DNA from 2 places in the Gordonia sp. N1V genome. Region 1 is predicted to be linked to the other one. Evidence: predicted binding sites of a transcription regulator. Region 1 holds the regulator's gene; the other holds the start of a gene.
The links. The regulator LexA, encoded in region 1, represses DNA repair genes until DNA is damaged. The targets are predictions, from matches to a motif close to CGAACANNTGTTCG.
Positions count from the first base shown of each region.

Region 2: P3L18_RS00860 (SAV_6107 family HEPN domain-containing protein) is a predicted target of LexA. The motif match lies at 2,949-2,962, and genes of this name have one in related genera.

Region 1 is NZ_JARJDD010000006.1:53,687-62,627, reverse strand. Features, by position in the region: gene P3L18_RS09915 (putative PEP-binding protein) at 1-1,299, shown strand, start outside; gene lexA (transcriptional repressor LexA) at 1,337-1,987, opposite strand; gene P3L18_RS09905 (LysM peptidoglycan-binding domain-containing protein) at 2,277-2,936, shown strand; gene nrdR (transcriptional regulator NrdR) at 2,995-3,501, shown strand; gene hrpA (ATP-dependent RNA helicase HrpA) at 3,475-7,512, opposite strand; gene P3L18_RS09890 (aminotransferase class III-fold pyridoxal phosphate-dependent enzyme) at 7,618-8,847, shown strand.
Region 2 is NZ_JARJDD010000001.1:187,980-196,920, reverse strand. Features, by position in the region: gene P3L18_RS00875 (DUF3153 domain-containing protein) at 1-449, opposite strand, end outside; gene P3L18_RS00870 (NAD(P)/FAD-dependent oxidoreductase) at 446-2,116, opposite strand; gene P3L18_RS00865 (GNAT family N-acetyltransferase) at 2,113-2,811, opposite strand; gene P3L18_RS00860 (SAV_6107 family HEPN domain-containing protein) at 3,122-3,589, shown strand; gene P3L18_RS00855 (DUF3040 domain-containing protein) at 3,810-4,214, shown strand; gene mraZ (division/cell wall cluster transcriptional repressor MraZ) at 4,647-5,087, shown strand; gene rsmH (16S rRNA (cytosine(1402)-N(4))-methyltransferase RsmH) at 5,313-6,353, shown strand; gene P3L18_RS00840 (hypothetical protein) at 6,350-7,231, shown strand; gene P3L18_RS00835 (penicillin-binding protein 2) at 7,253-8,941, shown strand, end outside.

The sequences.
Region 1 (8,941 bases):
GCCGAGCGCATCACCGACCTCAACGACGTCCGTGACCGGGTGGTGGCCGAGGTACTCGGCGAGCCCGAGCCCGGGGTCCCCGTGCCCGACGAGCCGTCGGTGCTCCTCGCCGACGACCTCGCGCCGGCCGACACCGCCGGACTCGATCCGAAACTGATCACCGCGTTGGCCACCCGGCTCGGTGGGCCGACCAGCCACACCGCGATCATCGCCCGCCAACTGGGGATTCCGTGCGTGGTGGCGGTCGCCGGCCTCGACGACGTACCCGCGGGCACGCCCGTTCTCGTCGACGGAACCGCGGGAACCGTTGTCGTTCACCCCGATCCGGCGCGGGCCGGGGACGAGGTGGAGCAGAGTCGTCGGGAGGCGGAGGCGATCGCGGGATGGACCGGGCCCGGGCGCACCGCCGATGGTGTGGAGGTGGCCATCCTGGCGAACGTCGCCGACGGCGTCTCGGCGCGGGCGGCGACGGCATACCCCGTCGAGGGGGTCGGTCTGTTCCGCACCGAACTCGCTTTCCTCGATCGGGCCGACGAACCGTCGGTGGACGAGCAGGCAGCGCTCTACCGCGAGGTCATCGAGGCCTTCGACGGCAAGAAGGTCGTGGTCCGGACGCTCGATGCCGGCTCGGACAAGCCGCTGAAGTTCGTCGATCACGGCACCGAGGCGAATCCCGCACTGGGCGTACGAGGCAACCGGATCGCCGCGACACATCCCGAGATCCGTACCGGTCAACTCGACGCGATCGCCCGCGCCGCGCAGGCGACCGGCACCACGCCCTGGGTGATGGCGCCGATGATCGCCTCGGCCGCCGAAGCCGCCGAATTCGCCGCCGAGGTCCGCGGTCGCGGGCTGGTGGCGGGGGTGATGATCGAGATCCCCTCGGCGGCGATCCTCGCTCCGGCGATCCTCGCCGAGGTCGACTTCGTCTCGATCGGCACCAACGATCTCACGCAGTACACGATGGCCGCCGACCGGATGTCGGCCGAGCTCGCCGGGCTCACCGACCCGTGGCAGCCTGCGGTGCTCTCGCTGATCGCCACCGTCGCCGAGGCGGGCACCCGCAGTGCGACACCGGTCGGGGTGTGCGGCGAGGCCGCCGCCGATCCGCTGCTCGCGTGTGTCCTGGTCGGACTCGGCGTCACCTCGCTGTCGAGCGCCCCGGCCGCGGCGCCCGCGGTGGGAGCGAAGCTCGCCGAGGTCGACCGCGAGGCGTGCCGCTCCGCCGCGCAGGCTGTACTGGCGACCGCCTCACCGGCCGATGCGCGTGCCGCGGCCGCGGAAGCGTTGCGCAGCTGAGCCGTTCGGCTGAGCGGGCCGGCGGGTGCGACTCCGCTCAGATGCGGCGCATCACCGTCACGACCTTGCCCAGCACCGCGGCGTCGTCGCCGGGGATGGGCTCGAACAGGTCGTTGTGCGGCATCAGCCACACATGGCCGTCCTTGCGCTTGAAGGTCTTGACCGTCGCCTCGCCGTCGATCATCGCCGCGACGATGTCGCCGTTGTCGGCGACGTTCTGTTGACGAACGACCACCCAGTCGCCGTCGCAGATGGCCGCGTCGATCATCGATTCACCGACGACGCGCAGCAGGAACAGTGACCCGTCGCCAACGAGTTCACGCGGCAGCGGGAAGACATCCTCGACGGCCTCCTCGGCCAGGATCGGCCCGCCGGCCGCGATACGTCCCAGAACCGGCACGAACGTCGGCGTGGGGAGGTTCGATGCATTCGGGTTGTCGTCGGTGGGCGTGGGATCGCCGTCCTGGACGTTCACCGCGCGGGGTCGGTTGTGATCGCGTTTGAGCAGACCCTTGCGCTCGAGGGTTCGCAGCTGATGCGCGACCGATGAGGTCGACGCCAGGCCGACGGCGTCGCCGATCTCGCGGATGCTCGGCGGATACCCGCGTTCGCGCACGGACTTGCGGATCACATCGAGCACGCCCTTCTGGCGCGGGGTGAGCGCGGCCTCGACGGCCGCGGGATCGATCGGGCCGGTCGCGACGGCGTCGTCCGGATCGGTGACGGTCGCCGCGTCGGGGTCACCCGAGCGGCCCTTCTTCTCACTCATGGGGTTCGCATCCTTTCGGTCGGTGCGCACATCCTCGCGGGGTACGCCCTGGTTGACGGGCCCTGTGGAGAGCTGAACACCGGCCAGGGTAGCCGAGGCGACAGGCAACCTCAAACATGTGTTCGACGTGTCGCGAGAAATTGTCGGTGCCCCGTGGTAGAACTCGAACATCCGTTCTTCGAATGCATGATCGAGATAGGGAGACGCCATGCCGACCGTACTTCTGCCCACCGCGCCGGGCACCAACGACCTGCCCGTTCGGTCCCGCCGGACGGCTCACCGCGCCGCCGCCGTTCGCCGCGGGGCGTCGATGCCGGCCCGCGCAACCGTCGAGCACCGGGCGCTCGAACACCGGGTGCTCGAACACCGGGTGCTCGAACACCGGTCGTCCGAACACCGGTCGTCCGAACACCGGTCGTCCGACCGTCGCCTCCCGGAGCGGCGCACGCTCGAGCGCGACCCGGCCCGCCGACGACCGGCATATGCGGGCCCGGCCCGGACCGGTGCGCGCCGCCTTCCGGCGGTTGCGGGCACCCGTTGCGCAACTCCGGTCGGCCCGCGGGTCACCGCGCACCGCACCGCTCGCCGTACCGGTGCGATGGTGGCCGTGCTGACCGGTGTCGCCCTGGCGCTGCTGGTGTGGCTGGTGGCCGTGGCCGGTAGCGACTACCAGCAGTCGACCACGCCGGCGCCCGCGGCCACCGAGGTCGTGCACGTACGTGCCGGGGAATCGCTGAACTCGGTTGCCGCACGGGTCGCGCCCGACCTGCCCCGGCAGGCCGTCATCGACGAGATCGCGCGGATGAACGAGATGTCCGGCAGCGGGCTCCAGGTCGGTCAGGCACTGCTGGTACCCGCCTACCGGTGACGACCGGGGTAGGCGATCACACGGCTGTTCCACCGCGGTGGGGCGGTATTGTCGGTGTATGCGCTGTCCGTTCTGCAGGAATGATGACACCAAGGTCATCGACTCCCGAGTTGCCGACGAGGGGCAGGCGATCCGTCGGCGCCGCTCCTGCAGCGCATGCGGTCGCCGGTTCTCGACGGTGGAGACCGCTGTCCTGGCCGTCGTCAAACGCAATGGCGTCACCGAGCCCTTCAGCCGCGAGAAAGTGATGCGTGGGGTCCGACGCGCGTGTCAGGGACGCCAGGTCGACGAGGACGATCTCGCGCAGCTCGCCCAACAGGTCGAGGAGACCGTTCGGGCCTCCGGAGTCGCCGAGATCCCCAGCAACGAGGTCGGATTGGCGATCCTCAAACCCTTGCGCGACCTCGATGAGGTCGCCTACCTGCGATTCGCGTCGGTGTACCGCTCGTTCGATTCCCTCGAGGACTTCCAACGCGAGATCGACGACCTGCAGGGCAATCTGACCCACGGCCGGACGACGCCCGCAGCCGGCGTCGTGTCAGCCGAGTCGGTCCAGGGTCCGTAGCGCCCGTTTCTCCGAGATCGGATAACGCGTGCCCAGTCGCTGCGCGAACAGACCGACCCGCAATTCCTCGACGAGCCAGTGCGCCTGTTCGTTGACCGCGTCTCGCCTGCGGTCGGGCACCTGCGCGAGCCGCTGGTTCCAGCGCTCCACCACCCGATCCAGTGCCTCCATGCCGGCGCGATCCCGCGCGGCGGATGCCGGCAGATGCTCCAGGCGCTCACGGGCAGCGCGCAGATAGCGGGGCACCTCCGCCAGGTGCTCCCGTGGGGTGGCGGCGACGAAGCCGTCGAACACCAGATGGCCGAGCTGTTCGGCGACGTCGTCGGCGGCGAGTTGCCCCGAATGGGTGTCGATCACACCGCGCAGTGCCACCAACTCCCGCAGGACGTCGACCGCGAGGCGTAGATACTCCGGAGCGGCGTCGGTCACCGCTGGCCGCAGCCGTTGGGCGAGCGCGGCGAACGCCTGGGGCGAACGTACGACGCGCAGTTCGTCGGGCTCCACGAGATCACGGATCGCTCGGCGTGTGCAATCGCCGAACAACCGCGCCGGCTCCCGATAGGGGCTCTGGCTCAACGCGATCCGTCCGGCAGGGTCCAGTCCGGAGGCGGCTTTCGGACTCAATGCGGGGATCGTGTTCTCCAACAACACGATCACGCCGCCGGCCAGGGCGGTGCTCGCCTCGGTGGTGGTCGCCGCCCGGACAACCGAGACCCCGTCGGGATGGCCGGCGCGGTGGGTCACGTGCAGAGTCGGGTAACGGGTGATGGTCTGCCCGGCGACGTCGGCGGTCTCGCTCGGCGCGAGTGTTCCGATGCCCTCGTCGGTCCACGTGGTGTACACCGGTGTGGCCGTCTGTGTGGTGGCGGCGGATGTCGGTTCCGACAGTTCGGCGAACGATGAAGTACGGGTGAGGATCTCGCCCTTGTCGTCGACGACCGCGAAGTGGATGCGCAGATGAGTCGGGAGTCGGTCGGGGTCGAAGTCGGCGGGCGAGACCGAGTGACGGGTGATGGTCGACAACTCCCGGGCCAGACCGCGGATCAGCGGCTCCGAGCGTGGGGTCAGCCGAGAGAGCGCCAGATCGGCGAAACGTTGGGCCGGTGCCATCGTCTTGCGCAGCGACTTCGGCAGGGTCTTGACGAGTTCGGTCGCCAACTCCGAGCGCATCCCCGGGACCAGCCAATCGAAGCCGGCGTTGCGTACATGGGGCAGAAGATCTTTCGGGATGACGACGGTGACGCCGTCGTCGGGCGCGCCGGGCTCGAAACGATACCGCAGCTCCAGACGGGTCTGGCCCTGCTGCCAGAACCCCGGATAGTCGGTGTCGGCGACGGCGACGTCAGCCGCCACATCGGCCGCGGTCAGGTCGAGCAGATGCGGTTGCGCCGACCGCGTCTTCTTCCACCAGGAGTCGAAATGTCGCGCCGAGGTCACCTCGGCAGGGATGCGCTGATCGTAGAACTCGAACAGTTGCTCCTCGGAGATCACCACATCGCGCCGTCGGGCGCGGTGCTCGACATCGGCGGCGTCGCTGAGCAGTTGCCGATTCCGGTGGAAGAACTCGTGGTCGGTCTTCCAGTCGCCCTCGACCAGGGCGTGCCGGAGGAACAACTCCCGGGAGACCTCGGGGTCGATGGGGCCATAGGTCACCCGGCGTCGTGCGACGAGGGTGACCCCGTAGAGGGTGACGCGTTCGTAGGCCATCGCCGCGCCCCGCCGCGACGACCAGTGCGGCTCGCTGTAGGTGCGTTTGACCAGGTCGCCGGCCAACCGTTCCACCCACAACGGGTCCACCCCGGCCACGGTGTGCGCGAACAACCGTGACGTCTCGATGATCTCGGCCGCCATCAGGAACGCGGGCGGCTTCTTGGCGACCGACGACCCGGGGAAGATCATCAGCGTGGTGTTGCGGGCTCCGGTGTATTCGCGGCCCTCGGCATTGCGTGCGGCGATGTTGCCGAGCAGCCCGGCGAGGATCGCGCGATGGATCGCATCGGCATCGATCTCGGTGCGTGGAGTCTCCCAGTCGAGGTCGGAGACGATGCCGCGCAACTGTCGATGCAGGTCCTGCCATTCCCGGATGCGCAGATAGTGCAGGAACTCGCGCTCGCACATCCGCCGGAATTGATTGCCCGACAGCTCTTTGCGCTTCTCCTGCAGATACGCCCACAGCGTCGGGTAGGCGAGGAAATCCGAGCCCGGGACCGCAAAGCGACGATGCGCGGCGTCGGCGGCCTCCCGATGTTCGGCCGGTCGCTCACGGACATCGGGCAGCGACAATGCCGCAGCAATGACGAGCACGTGCTCCAGACATCCCTCGTCGCGGGCGCCGACGAGCATGCGAGCGATCCGCGGATCGACCGGAATGCGCGCCATCGTCGCGCCGACCGGCGTCAGCCGGGGCGCCGTGCCGGAGTCCGACCGGGCAGTGCCGGAGTCCGACCGCGCTGTGCCGCGCGTCTTCTGGCCGCCGGTGGTGATCGCGCCCAGTTCACCCAGGACTGCCATGCCGTCGCGGATCGCCCGGGCGTCGGGTGGCTGCACGAACGGGAAGTCGGCGATGTCGCCGAGGCGCAGCGCGGTCATCTGCAGGATCACCGACGCCAGGTTGGTGCGCAGGATCTCCGGATCGGTGAAGGCGGGCCGGGCGTCGAAGTCCGCCTCGGAGTACAGCCGGATACACACGCCGGGCGCGACGCGCCCGCAGCGCCCGGCACGCTGGCGGGCGCTGGCCTGCGAGATGGGTTCGATCGGCAGCCGGAGCACCTTCGTGCGCGTCGAATAGCGGGAGATGCGTGCGGTCCCCGAATCGATGACGTAGCGAATGCCCGGAACCGTCAGCGATGTCTCGGCCACGTTGGTGGCCAACACGATTCGACGGCCGTCCGACGGCGAGAACACCTTCTGTTGGTCGGCGATGGACAACCGCGCGAACAGCGGAACCACCTCCGCGCCCGCGGCGACACGACGCGACAGCACTGCCGCGGCCTCTCTGATGTCGCGTTCGGTGGGCAGGAACACCAGGATGTCCCCGCGACCATTCGCGCCCCACAACTCGCCGATTGCGGCGTCGATCCCCTCGAACAGATCGAGATCGGCGTGCTCGCCGCCACCGGCGTCGTCGCCGGAATCAGGGTCTTCCCGCAGTGACAGCGGGCGATACCGCACCTCGACCGGATACGTGCGCCCCGACACCTCGAGGATCGGCACCTCGGTATCGGCGGTGGCGAAATGCCGTGCGAATCGGTCGGGTTCGATGGTCGCCGAGGTGATGATGACCTTGAGGTCGGGCCGGCGGGGCAGCAGGCGGCGCAGATAACCGAGGATGAAATCGATGTTGAGACTGCGTTCGTGGGCCTCGTCGACGATGATCGTGTCGTAGTGCCGCAGCATCGGGTCCGAGGAGATCTCCCGCAGCAGGATGCCGTCGGTCATCACCTTCACCAGCGTGTCGGCACCCGAACGATCGGAGAACCGCACGGAGTAACCGATGGCGTCGCCGATGTGGGTGCCCGTCTCGTCGGCGATCCGGCGCGCCACCGAACTGGCCGCGATCCGACGGGGTTGGGTGTGACCGATCGCCCCCCGCACACCGCGGCCGAGCTCGAGGCAGATCTTCGGCAACTGGGTGGTCTTGCCCGACCCGGTCTCCCCGGCGACGACGACCACCTGATGCTCGGCGATCGCCGCGGCGATCTCCGCACGCGCCGCCGACACCGGGAGCTCCGCCGGATACTCGATGACCGGGATCGCAGCACGTCGAGCAGCGATCCGTTTCTCGGCGCCCTCGATCGCACGGAGCAGGCCGTCCAGACGTTCGGGCGAGGGAGCTGCTCCGCGTTCGTCCGGTCCGCGCTTGTCGAGTCCGAGTTTGTCGAGTCTGAGTTTGTCGAGTCTGCGGCCCAACGAGTGCTCGTCGACGATGCTCAGCCGAGCGATGCGCTCGCGCAGTTCGTGAGGATCGACGTCCTCCGGATGAGCGGTGGAGCGGGCGGGGGAGGAGGACATGATGCGTTCCAGGATATGGGGTCGGGCGGGGGTGGGCTGGATCGCACCGGCTCCTGCCCGCCCCCGCGACGCACGTGCACGGCGGCGACCGGCATCATGGTGACCATGGCTGGTTCGCTGTGGCATGGCTTCGCCGACATGGGTTCGGTGAGTACCAACGGTCCGTTCGTCGTCACCCGCGGTGAGGGGGCGCGCATCTGGGATGCGCAGGGCAACTCCTACCTCGACGCCACGGCGGGACTGTGGTTCACCAACGTCGGTCACGGTCGCACCGAGATCGCCGACGCCGTGCGCACACAATTGGCGACGTTGGCCCATTACTCCGGATTCGGTGACCTCACCGCCGATGTCACCGACACCCTCGCCGACCGGCTCGCCGCGCTGGCACCGGTACCCGGCAGCAAGATCTTCTTCACCTCCGGCGGTAGCGATTCCGTCGACACCGCGGCCAAGCTGGCGCGACGGTACTGGACCGAGGTCGGCAAGCCGGAGAAGACCTTGCTCGTCGGCCGCACCAAGGCCTACCACGGCATGCATGTCGCGGGTACCTCGCTGGCCGGTATCCCGGCCAACCACGACGGCTACGGACAACTCATGCCCGACGCGGAGTCGGTCGGCTGGGACGACGCCAAGAGTCTGCTCGGGCTCATCGAACGGGTCGGCGCCGATCGGGTGGCCGCCTTCTTCTGCGAACCGATCATCGGCGCCGGCGGGGTGTACCTGCCGCCCGAAGGGTATCTCGCCGAGGTGCGCCAGATCTGCCGTGACCACGACGTGCTGTTCGTCGCCGACGAGGTGGTCACCGGTTTCGGTCGCATCGGTGGCGACAGCTGGTTCGCGTCGTCCCGGTTCGATCTGCAACCGGATCTGATGACCACCGCCAAGGGACTGACGTCGGGGTACGTGCCGATGGGCGCGGTGTTCATCGCCCCACGGATCGCCGAGCCGTTCTACGCCGGCGGCGTCTGGTGGCGACACGGCTACACCTATGGCGGTCACGCCGGTGCCGCCGCGGCGGCGATGGCCAATCTCGACATCATCGAACGCGAGGGCCTGCTCACCGAGGCGACGCGTCTGGAGACCGATCTGGCGACGGCGCTACGCCCGCTCGCCGATCTCGACGCCGTGAGCGAGGTCCGCACCGGGTTGGGCGCGGTCAGCGCCGTCCAGCTCGCCGATCCCGCACGTGCCCAGGACGCGGTGGCGGCCATGCGCAGGCACGGGGTGAGCGGACGTGCCGCCGGGCAGGGCGCCCTGCAGATCTCCCCGGCCTTCGTGATGAGCACCGCAGAGGTCGGCGACCTCGCGAGCCGCATCGGCGACGCACTGAGCTGAGGCGGAGCCCGCACGTCGGAGCGCGCACGCCGTTGACGACTCGGGCCCGGTGCCTGCGCTCACGCAGACACCGGGCCCGACATCTTCTGTCACA
Region 2 (8,941 bases), on a different contig from region 1:
GTCGCCCGGCTGCCGACCAGCGTGGCGTCGTCGCTGCTGTCGCCGGACTGTTCCTGCGGGGTCGGGGCCGCCTGTGTGGCATCGGACGGCGCGGACTCCGACGGCGTGGAATCGGACGGGGACGAACCCGGCTGGTCGGTGTCCTCCGACGGCGAACCCGGCTGCGCCGATGCCGGGGCGCCCGAACTCTCCGTGGAGGTGCTGGCGCGATAGTCCGAGACCGCGATGTTGCCGGTCATCGACTCGGGGATGTCGAATTTCGGTGCGCCACGCGGATTGTCCGGTGAGGTGGCCACGACCACGCTGCCCGCGAATCGATCACCGACCGTCGTGGACCGTTGCAGGCATCCCGACATCAACGGCGCCGCGATGAGCAGCACGACCGTGAGCAGAAAGGCAGACGCGCGGGGTGGGCTCGGGCGAGTGATCGGCGGACGCACGCTGATCATCGTGCCAGATGCCGGGGTGATAGCGGCCATAGGCGCCGACCGCGTGTATCGCCGCGGTGCCGGCCCGAGCTGCGGGCGATCGCCGCCCGTCCGGCGATACGCCCGCTGGCCCCGGTGACCCCGCCGCCGGGATGGGTCGAGGCGCCGGCGAGCAGGATTCCGTCGGCGCCGGGCACCTCGTGGCCGGACAGGTCCGGGTGCGGACGCAGCATGAACATCTGGTCGATGGTCATCTCGACGTGCATGATGTTGCCGCCGATCAGTGCCAGTTCGGATTCCAGCGCCTGCGGGGTCTGGACGTGGCGGTGCTCGATGCCGTCGGCGAAACCGGGCGCGTGGCGCTCGACCTCGGCGATGACCGCGTCGGCGGCGGTGGCGGCCACCTCGTCCCACCCCGACCCGTCGGCGAGATGACGCGGATGCCATTGCGCCCACAGATTGACGAGATGGTGTCCGGGTGGACTGAGGGTCGGGTCGATGCCGGAGAATCCCATCGCCACACAGGCCGGCCGATCGGGCAGTTCGCCGACCGCTGCCGCGGTCTGCGCGCGACGAAGGTGGTCCCGATCGGTGACGAGCAGGCCCAACGCCGAATGCACGCCGTGCGCGGGGAGGTCGGCGGGCAGATCCCGATACTCGGGCAGCTCCCTGGTTCCCAGCCGCACGGCCATCCCGATACCCGAGCCGACGATGATCTGACGCCGCCATCGCGCGAGCGATCCGGGGTCGAATCCGCCCGCCGCGAGCAGGTCGAGGGTGGCCAGGATGTGGCAGGCGCCGATCACAGTGTCGGCACATCGCCGCCGGCCGTCGACGGTCTCTACCCGCCAGTGGTCGCCACATCGGGTGATCGCGGTGGCCGCCGCACCGGTGATCACCTCGCCACCGTCATCGGTGAGACGGTGCACCAGGGCATCGGTCAACGCTCCGCTGCCCCCGACGGCGCGGCCGGGTGGGATCTGGTGCATCAGTGCCGCGAACCCGATCATCGGAGCGGTCGCGGGGGCGCTCATGGGCGGGCCCGACTGGGCGCCGAACCAGGCCAGGGCGGCCTTGAGGTGCTCGGAGCCGAACCAGCGGTCCAGCAGGGCATCCCCGGACGACATCAGATCCTGGGTCACCGACATCATCCGACCCGATCGCGCACCGAACAGGCCGGTCCGCGCGGTGGTGGCGGTGGGGCCGAGCCCGCCGAAGGCACGCGCGAACCGACCCGGCGTGGCCGGCTCGTAGAAGGAGCGCATGAGAGCTCGGGCGCGCGGTGCCCAGGTCGCCACGAAGGCGCGGTAGGCGTCGGCGTCGGTGCGTCCACAGGCACGTTCGATCGAGGCGCACGTGGCGTCGAGGTCGGTGCGGAAGACGATCGGACCGGCGGTGTCGGTCGCCGGACAGAACGCCCACGGGTCGCAGTCGAGGTAGGTCAGGCCGGCGTCGGCGAGTGCCAGTTCGTCGAGGACCGGGGAGTGGCGGATCATCAGGTGCGCCGACGAGCCCCGGTCGACGCGATAGCCGGGAAAGCGTTCGATGGTCGACACCGCCCCACCGGGGATGGTGTCGCGCTCGACGACGCTCACCGAGCGCCCGGCCCGGGCCAGATAGGCGGCCGCGACCAGCCCGTTGTGGCCGGCGCCGACGACGATCGCATCGCCCACCGGGTGCCCGGTCATCGGGTGCGGTCGGATTCGCCGGGAACGATGGGACCGGCGGCGGCGCCCGGCAGGATCGTGGGTGCGGCCAGGGGTAGTCGTCGCCCGAGGAAAGCGAACGGGCGCGGGTCGCCGGTGAAGGTGAATCCGCGCAGCACGTCACCGAATCCCACGCGCCGGTACAACGCCCAGGCGCGGTTGCCCTCGTCGGCGATTTCCGGGGTGGACAACAGGACGTGGTGTTCGGGTCGGTCGGCGAGCAGGCGATGCAGCAACCATTCACCGATCCGATGCCCCTGGGCACTCGGATGGACGTGGAGTTCGGTCAGCTCGAAGTAGTCCTCGGTGATCTCATCGATGACCCGCGGGTCCCGACCGGTCGATCGCAAGCCGGCGCGGAGTTGCTGATTCCACCATTGGTCGCGCGCTCCGCGATAGCCGTAGGCGATGCCGACGAGCACCTCATCGCCGCCGGGGGACAGGGGCGGCTCCAACCGTCGGCGGACGAGGTCCAGCGAGCCGTCCTCGGCGTGGGGCGCGGTCGCGATCGCGCCATAGGCCTCCCAGCCGGGTCGATGGATGTGCTCGCGCCACAATCCGGCGCGATGCATCTCGGTCCCGCGTGGGTAATTCATCGCTGTGACGTAGATCTCGAGCGCGGGACCGAGCCAGACCGCACAGTCACGTCCGTCGAGACGGGCGATCCGAATCGTCACGTGCGGTCCTTCCTGTCGTCGTTCCTTGCACCCCGGCCGAGTGCGGCATTGTGTCGGTGGCGTCGGGCATTGTGTTGCGCATCGGGTTGCCCGCACGCCTTGCTCCGGCGACCAGATCTGACTAATATTGAATCTGTCGAACGGGTGTTCGATGAATGTGCCTCCGCAAGCTGTTCGCCGCCACCCGACGACCGACGCGGTCCGGCGGTGGGCGAGGGAAGCGCCTGCCCTCGGACCGCGTTGACCCGAGGGAACGGCCGGTACAGCCCAACTGGCCGCCCGTGAGCACCGCGACAACGGAGGGAGGCCCATGATGACACGTCGAACGACCACACAGGTCGAGGTGGATCCGATCGTGGTCGGGCGCGCACGTGACCTGCTCGAACGTGCCGATCTCCTTCTCGAGAACGCCGACGGGATCACCGACGACGCCGAACGCTTCCGGCAGCTGTACCTCACCGCGCTGCGGGCCGCCGGCGCCGCACTGGCCATCGGTGAGCCGACCAGCGGCCGTTCGACGCGCGGGTTGTCGTCGAACGCGTGGAATCGTCTGGCGGTGATCATGCCGGATCTGGCCGAACAGGCCGAACGCTTCGCCGCATGGTCTGTTCTTCGAATGAACATCGAGGCCGGATTGGAGCGAGACGTCGATCCCGTCGTCGTCGCCGAGCTGCATCGCCTGGTGTTGACATTCCTGGACACGGTCGAGGGCGTGGTGATCGCCTACGAACAAGGCGGACATGGTGCGCAATCCGGATCGCTGGCACATCCTGCGTGATGCGCCACAACCCGTTGGGGTCACGCATCGATGCCTCGCCACGTCATCGCATAGGCGCCGGTAACAGCCCCGAACACAAAAACGATCCAACGAGCGCGGTTATGGTGGTCGCCGCCGGAATCACCTCGTATCATGGTCGTAGGCCGCGAACACAGTCATCAGGCGAGTATCGCGGCGAACATCTCGTCGATGGCTCGTCGGTAACAGGTAAGGAGGGTCGGTGCCACTCTCGGAGCACGAGCAGCGCATGCTCGAAGAGATCGAAAGCGCTCTGTACGCGGAGGACCCGAAGTTCGCGTCCAGCGTTACCCGGCGCCGCCTCGGGCGGTCGACCGGTCGTCGCCGCATCCAGGCGGCCGTCGTTTTCGTCCTCGGTCTCGCGCTGTTGATCGTGGGACCCATCATCGGACTCGACGTGGGTGGTTTCCCCATCCTGAGTCTCGTCGGCTTCCTTGTCATGTTCGCCGCCGCGCTGCTTGCGCTCTGGGGCGGGCTACCCGGCAAGGGTGCGCCGCCATCGGCCGACCGCGGCTCGGGCGGGCGCGGCTCGAAGGCCGCAACGCCCAAACGCAAGTTCACCGAACGCATGGAAGACCGCTTCAACCGCCGGTTCGAGCAGGAGTGATCCCGCGACGAACCCACTGAGGTTCAGCGACTGACTCACCACAGCAGCCGCACACCCCTACGGGTGTGCGGCTGCTGTCGTATGCCCGCTTCCGGGGCTCGGCCACCGGATTCATCAAGTCCCTCCTGCCACGCCCCACCGCGTTCCCCACCGCGCCCCACCCGATGCCCCACCACGCCCCACGAGGCCGAAGTAGCAACCTCACCAGCCCTATTCCTCACCACAGGCCACAACTGTCAGGCTTTGTCCTGTCGACGACACGACCGATCCGTGCCGTGTCGAACCATGACTTCTGCTCTTGACCTGCGTTTTTATGGTCGGGTGGGGAATCGAGGCGGGTTTGGGGTGGAAAGTGGTGGAAAGTGGGGTACTGTGGGCGTCACTGGGTGAGGCGATCCGGAACGCCGGACCCGGTGGGCGGGAGGTGCCGACATGTCGACGAGATTTGTCGGTACCTACACGCCCAAGTTGGACGACAAGGGGCGACTCACGTTGCCCGCGAAGTTTCGCGACGCATTGGCAGGAGGGGTGATGGTCACACGCGGCCAGGACCACAGCCTGTCGGTGTATCGGGCCGAGGAGTTCGATGCGATCGCGGAGAAGACGATGGAGGCGTCGCGCAACGATCCCGAAGCGCGCGCATTCCAGCGGTACTTCTTCGCCAGCACCGACGAACAACGGCCCGACGGGCAGGGGCGGATCACCCTGTCGGCCGAGCATCGGCAGTACGCGGGACTGTCCAAGGAGTGTGTGGTGATCGGCAGTTTCGATCACCTGGAGATCTGGGACGCACAGGCATGGCGTGACTACCAGAGCCAGCATGAGGAGAACTTCTCGGCGGCGAACTCCGCGGCGTTGAGCGCGGTGCTCTAACTCCGCAACGTGGGTGCAGGACAGATGCACAGGGCTTCGGGTGGCACGAGGCCCCGACCCGGTCCGACCCTGGCGTACTTCCCCAACGCCAGGTGCGCGATCGGGTCGGGACCCCGCTCCACCACAAGCCGACACAAGCAACACACGACAGCCACCCCTCATCGAGGCCGGCCCGCGCGACAGGAGCGGCCGCTCGGGGGTCGGCGCACTCGGAGGGGCAGGCCGGTGACACCGCAGGACGACGACAACAGTGCGGGTGCGCAGACCCCGCCGTCGCGTCGCTCGGGTAAACGCCGTTCCGGCGAACACGGGCACGTGCCCGTCATGGCTCGACGCATCATCGAATCGTTGCGCCCGGCTCTCTCGAATCCCACTGTCGCACAACCGGTGTTCGTCGATGCCACGCTCGGCGCCGGTGGTCACACCGAGTTGATCCTGCGGGAGTTCGGGTCGGTCCGGGTCATCGGGATCGATCGGGACGCGGCTGCACTGGACATCGCCGCTACCCGTCTGGCCGACTTCGGCAATCGAATCACCTTCCACCAGGCCAGATTCGACGAACTCCCAGCGGTTCTCGCCGAAGCCGGCGCCGACCGCATCGATGCCGCCCTCTTCGATCTCGGCGTGTCCTCGATGCAGCTCGACCAGACGGATCGGGGATTCGCCTACGCCGTCGACGCACCACTGGACATGCGAATGAATCCCGAGGCCGGTCCTACTGCGGCCGATGTGCTCAACACCTATTCGCATGGTGACATCGCCCGCATACTCCGCGAATACGGTGATGAACGCTTCGCCGGCAAGATCGCGTCGGCGATCGTGCGTGAACGCGAGCGTGAGCCCTTCACCACCAGTGCGCGGCTCGTCGAACTGCTCTACGCGACGATCCCGGCGGCCACCCGGCGCACCGGTGGGCACCCGGCCAAGCGGACCTTTCAGGCGCTGCGGGTGGAGGTCAACGGCGAGCTCGAGGCGCTCCGGCAAGCGCTTCCGGGGGTCCTCGCGTCGCTGCGGGTGGGTGGCCGTGTGGCGATGATGAGTTACCAGTCGCTCGAGGACACAATCGTCAAGCGGGAGTTCGCATTACGGACGACCTCGACCTCGCCGCCCGGTCTACCGGTCGAATTGCCCGGCACGGCACCACGATTCCGACTCGTCACCCGGGGGGCCGAGCGCCCTGACCAACAAGAACTCGACACCAATCCGCGATCGGCACCGGTCCGGGTCCGCGTCATCGAACGAATCGCAGAGGAGGAGGTGAGATGACCCTTCTCGACGACATCGAACGCCAGGATCGACTGCGCGACAAGGATTCCGACACCACCGAACGCACCACACGGCACACCCGCGGCGGAGTCGGACGGCCGACCCGATCGCGGGCGGCCCAGCGGGCGATCGATCGGCACAGCAAGCGGATCGCCGCGCAGGAGCGGGGATCGCAACGTGGTTCGGTCTCCAAGCCCGTCGTCGTGGCGTCTCGTACCCGGCGGATCAGCCTGTCCGAACGGTTCTCCCGTATACCCTTCGTCATCCCGGTGCTGCTGGTGCTGGCCTTCGGCCTGGGTTTGAGCCTGTGGCTCTCCACCAAGGCTGCGCAGGACTCCTATCAGATCGGCATCGCCCGCCAACAGAATCAGGAGTTGCTCGATCGCACCGACGCACTCAAGCGCAGCTTCGAGTCGGGTAACTCGGCACCCGAATTATCCGATGCGGCAGGGGCACTCGGGCTGGTGGTCGATCAGAACCCGGCACGCATGGTGGTCGGCGCGGACGGCAAGCCACACATCGTCGGCGACCCGGAGCCGGCCACCGGAAAGCGGATGCCCTCGATCAATCCCGATGATCAGCCCAATCCGGCTGCCACGATCGATCCGAAGAAGGTCGACGATTCGGTGGGTCTCGGTGGCGCCCAGAGCGCCGCACCGAACTCCACTGCACCGAACTCCACCACACCGAGTTCCGGCGCTCCGGCCGGCACCGCGACGCCGGGTGCAACGGCCCCGACGACCCCGGCACCTGCCGGTGCCGTCACGGCACCGCCGGCCCCGGTGGCGACCGCGCCTGCGCCCAATGTGCTGCCGCAGGCCGTGCCCGCGCCGGCGACGAGCAACCCGCCGAGCGGAAATTCGCCGGAGACGCGTTAGTACGGTGGACAATTGACGATCATGACGACACGTGCGACCAGACCGGCCGCCTCCGGCCATTCGGCCGCCGGCGGAGCAGGCCGATCGCCCGCCGGCGGAGCAGGCCGATCACCGCGGCCCCCCCGACAACCCCCGAAGCGGCCGCACACCTTTGTGGTTCGCAGTCGGATCGCGGGTGTGGTGGTACTGCTCGCGGTCATCGCCGTGGCCATCCGCATGGTGGTGGTCCACACCATCGAGGCACCGTCGCTGGCGCAACAGGCAGCTGCGCAGCGCGAATACACGCAGATCATGACCGCCAAGCGTGGGGCGATCCTCGACCGCAACGGACGGCCGTTGGCCTACACCGACGAGGCACGGTCGTTGACCTTTCTGCCCAAAGCGGTGCGCAACTCGATCGCCAAGGCGCACAAGGACAATCCCAGCCTGCCTGACGTCGAGACGCGATTGCACCAGATCGCCGACGGTGTCTCGGGCGCGCTCGGCGGATCGATCAGCGCCGACGACCTCTACAAGAAGCTCACCAGCGACGAGACGTTCGTCTATCTCGCGCGCTCGATCAGCCCGGACGTCGCGTCGCGGATCACCACCGACTACCCCGAGGTCGGGGCCGATCCGCAGAGCGTGCGGATCTATCCCGGTGGATCGCTGGCCGCCAACATCGTCGGGGACGTCAATTACGACGGCAACGGACTGATCGGTCTCGAGGCCTCACTCGACTCGGTGCTGGCCGGCACCGACGGCTCCAAGACCTACGACCGCGGTTCCGACGGCGCGATCATCCCCGGATCGACACGCAACGTCCACCCGGCGATCAACGGGGCCAACGTGCAACTGACCATCGACTCCGACATCCAGTGGTACGTGCAGAGCGAGGTGATGAAGGCCAAGGCCGCATCCGGGGCACGGTCGGCGTCGGCGGTGGTGCTCGACGCGAAGACCGGTGAGGTGCTCGCGATGGCCAACGACGGCACGTTCAACGCATCCAAGCCGTTGTCGGATCAGCCCGACGCCAACCTCGGCAACCCCGCGGTGACCTCACCGTTCGAGCCGGGCTCGGTGAACAAGGTGATCACCGCCTCGGCGGCGATCCAGTACGGATTGACGACACCCGAACAGGTCCATCAGGTTCCCGGCAGCATCCACATGGCCGGGGTGACCGTCAACGACGCGTGGGTGCACGGTGTCGCCCCGTACACCACCACCGGGATCTTCAGTAAGTCCTCCAACGTCGGCACCCTCATGTTGGCCCAGCAGGTCGGCGAGCAACGGTTCGCCGACATGGTGAACCGCTTCGGGCTCGGCCGCATCACCGGCGTCGGTCTGCCCGCCGAGAGCGGCGGCGAGGTTCCCGCGCTGAGCCAGTGGTCCGGTGGTTCGTTCGCGAACCTGCCGATCGGACAGGGCCTGTCGATGACGCTGTTGCAAATGACCGGCATGTACCAGGCCATCGCGAATGACGGACTGCGCATCCCGCCGCGCATTCTCGAGTCCGAGACACGACAGGGGCAATCGCCGTCCGACGAACCACGACCACAGGGCGTGCAGGTCGTGAGCCCACAGACCGCGGTGACGGTGCGCAACATGTTCCGCGGGATCTTCCAGGACGATCCGACGGGCGAGCAGGAGGGTACCGGCGCCAAGGGCGCGGTACCGGGCTATCAGCTGTCCGGCAAGACAGGTACGGCACAGCAGGTCGATCCCGCGTGT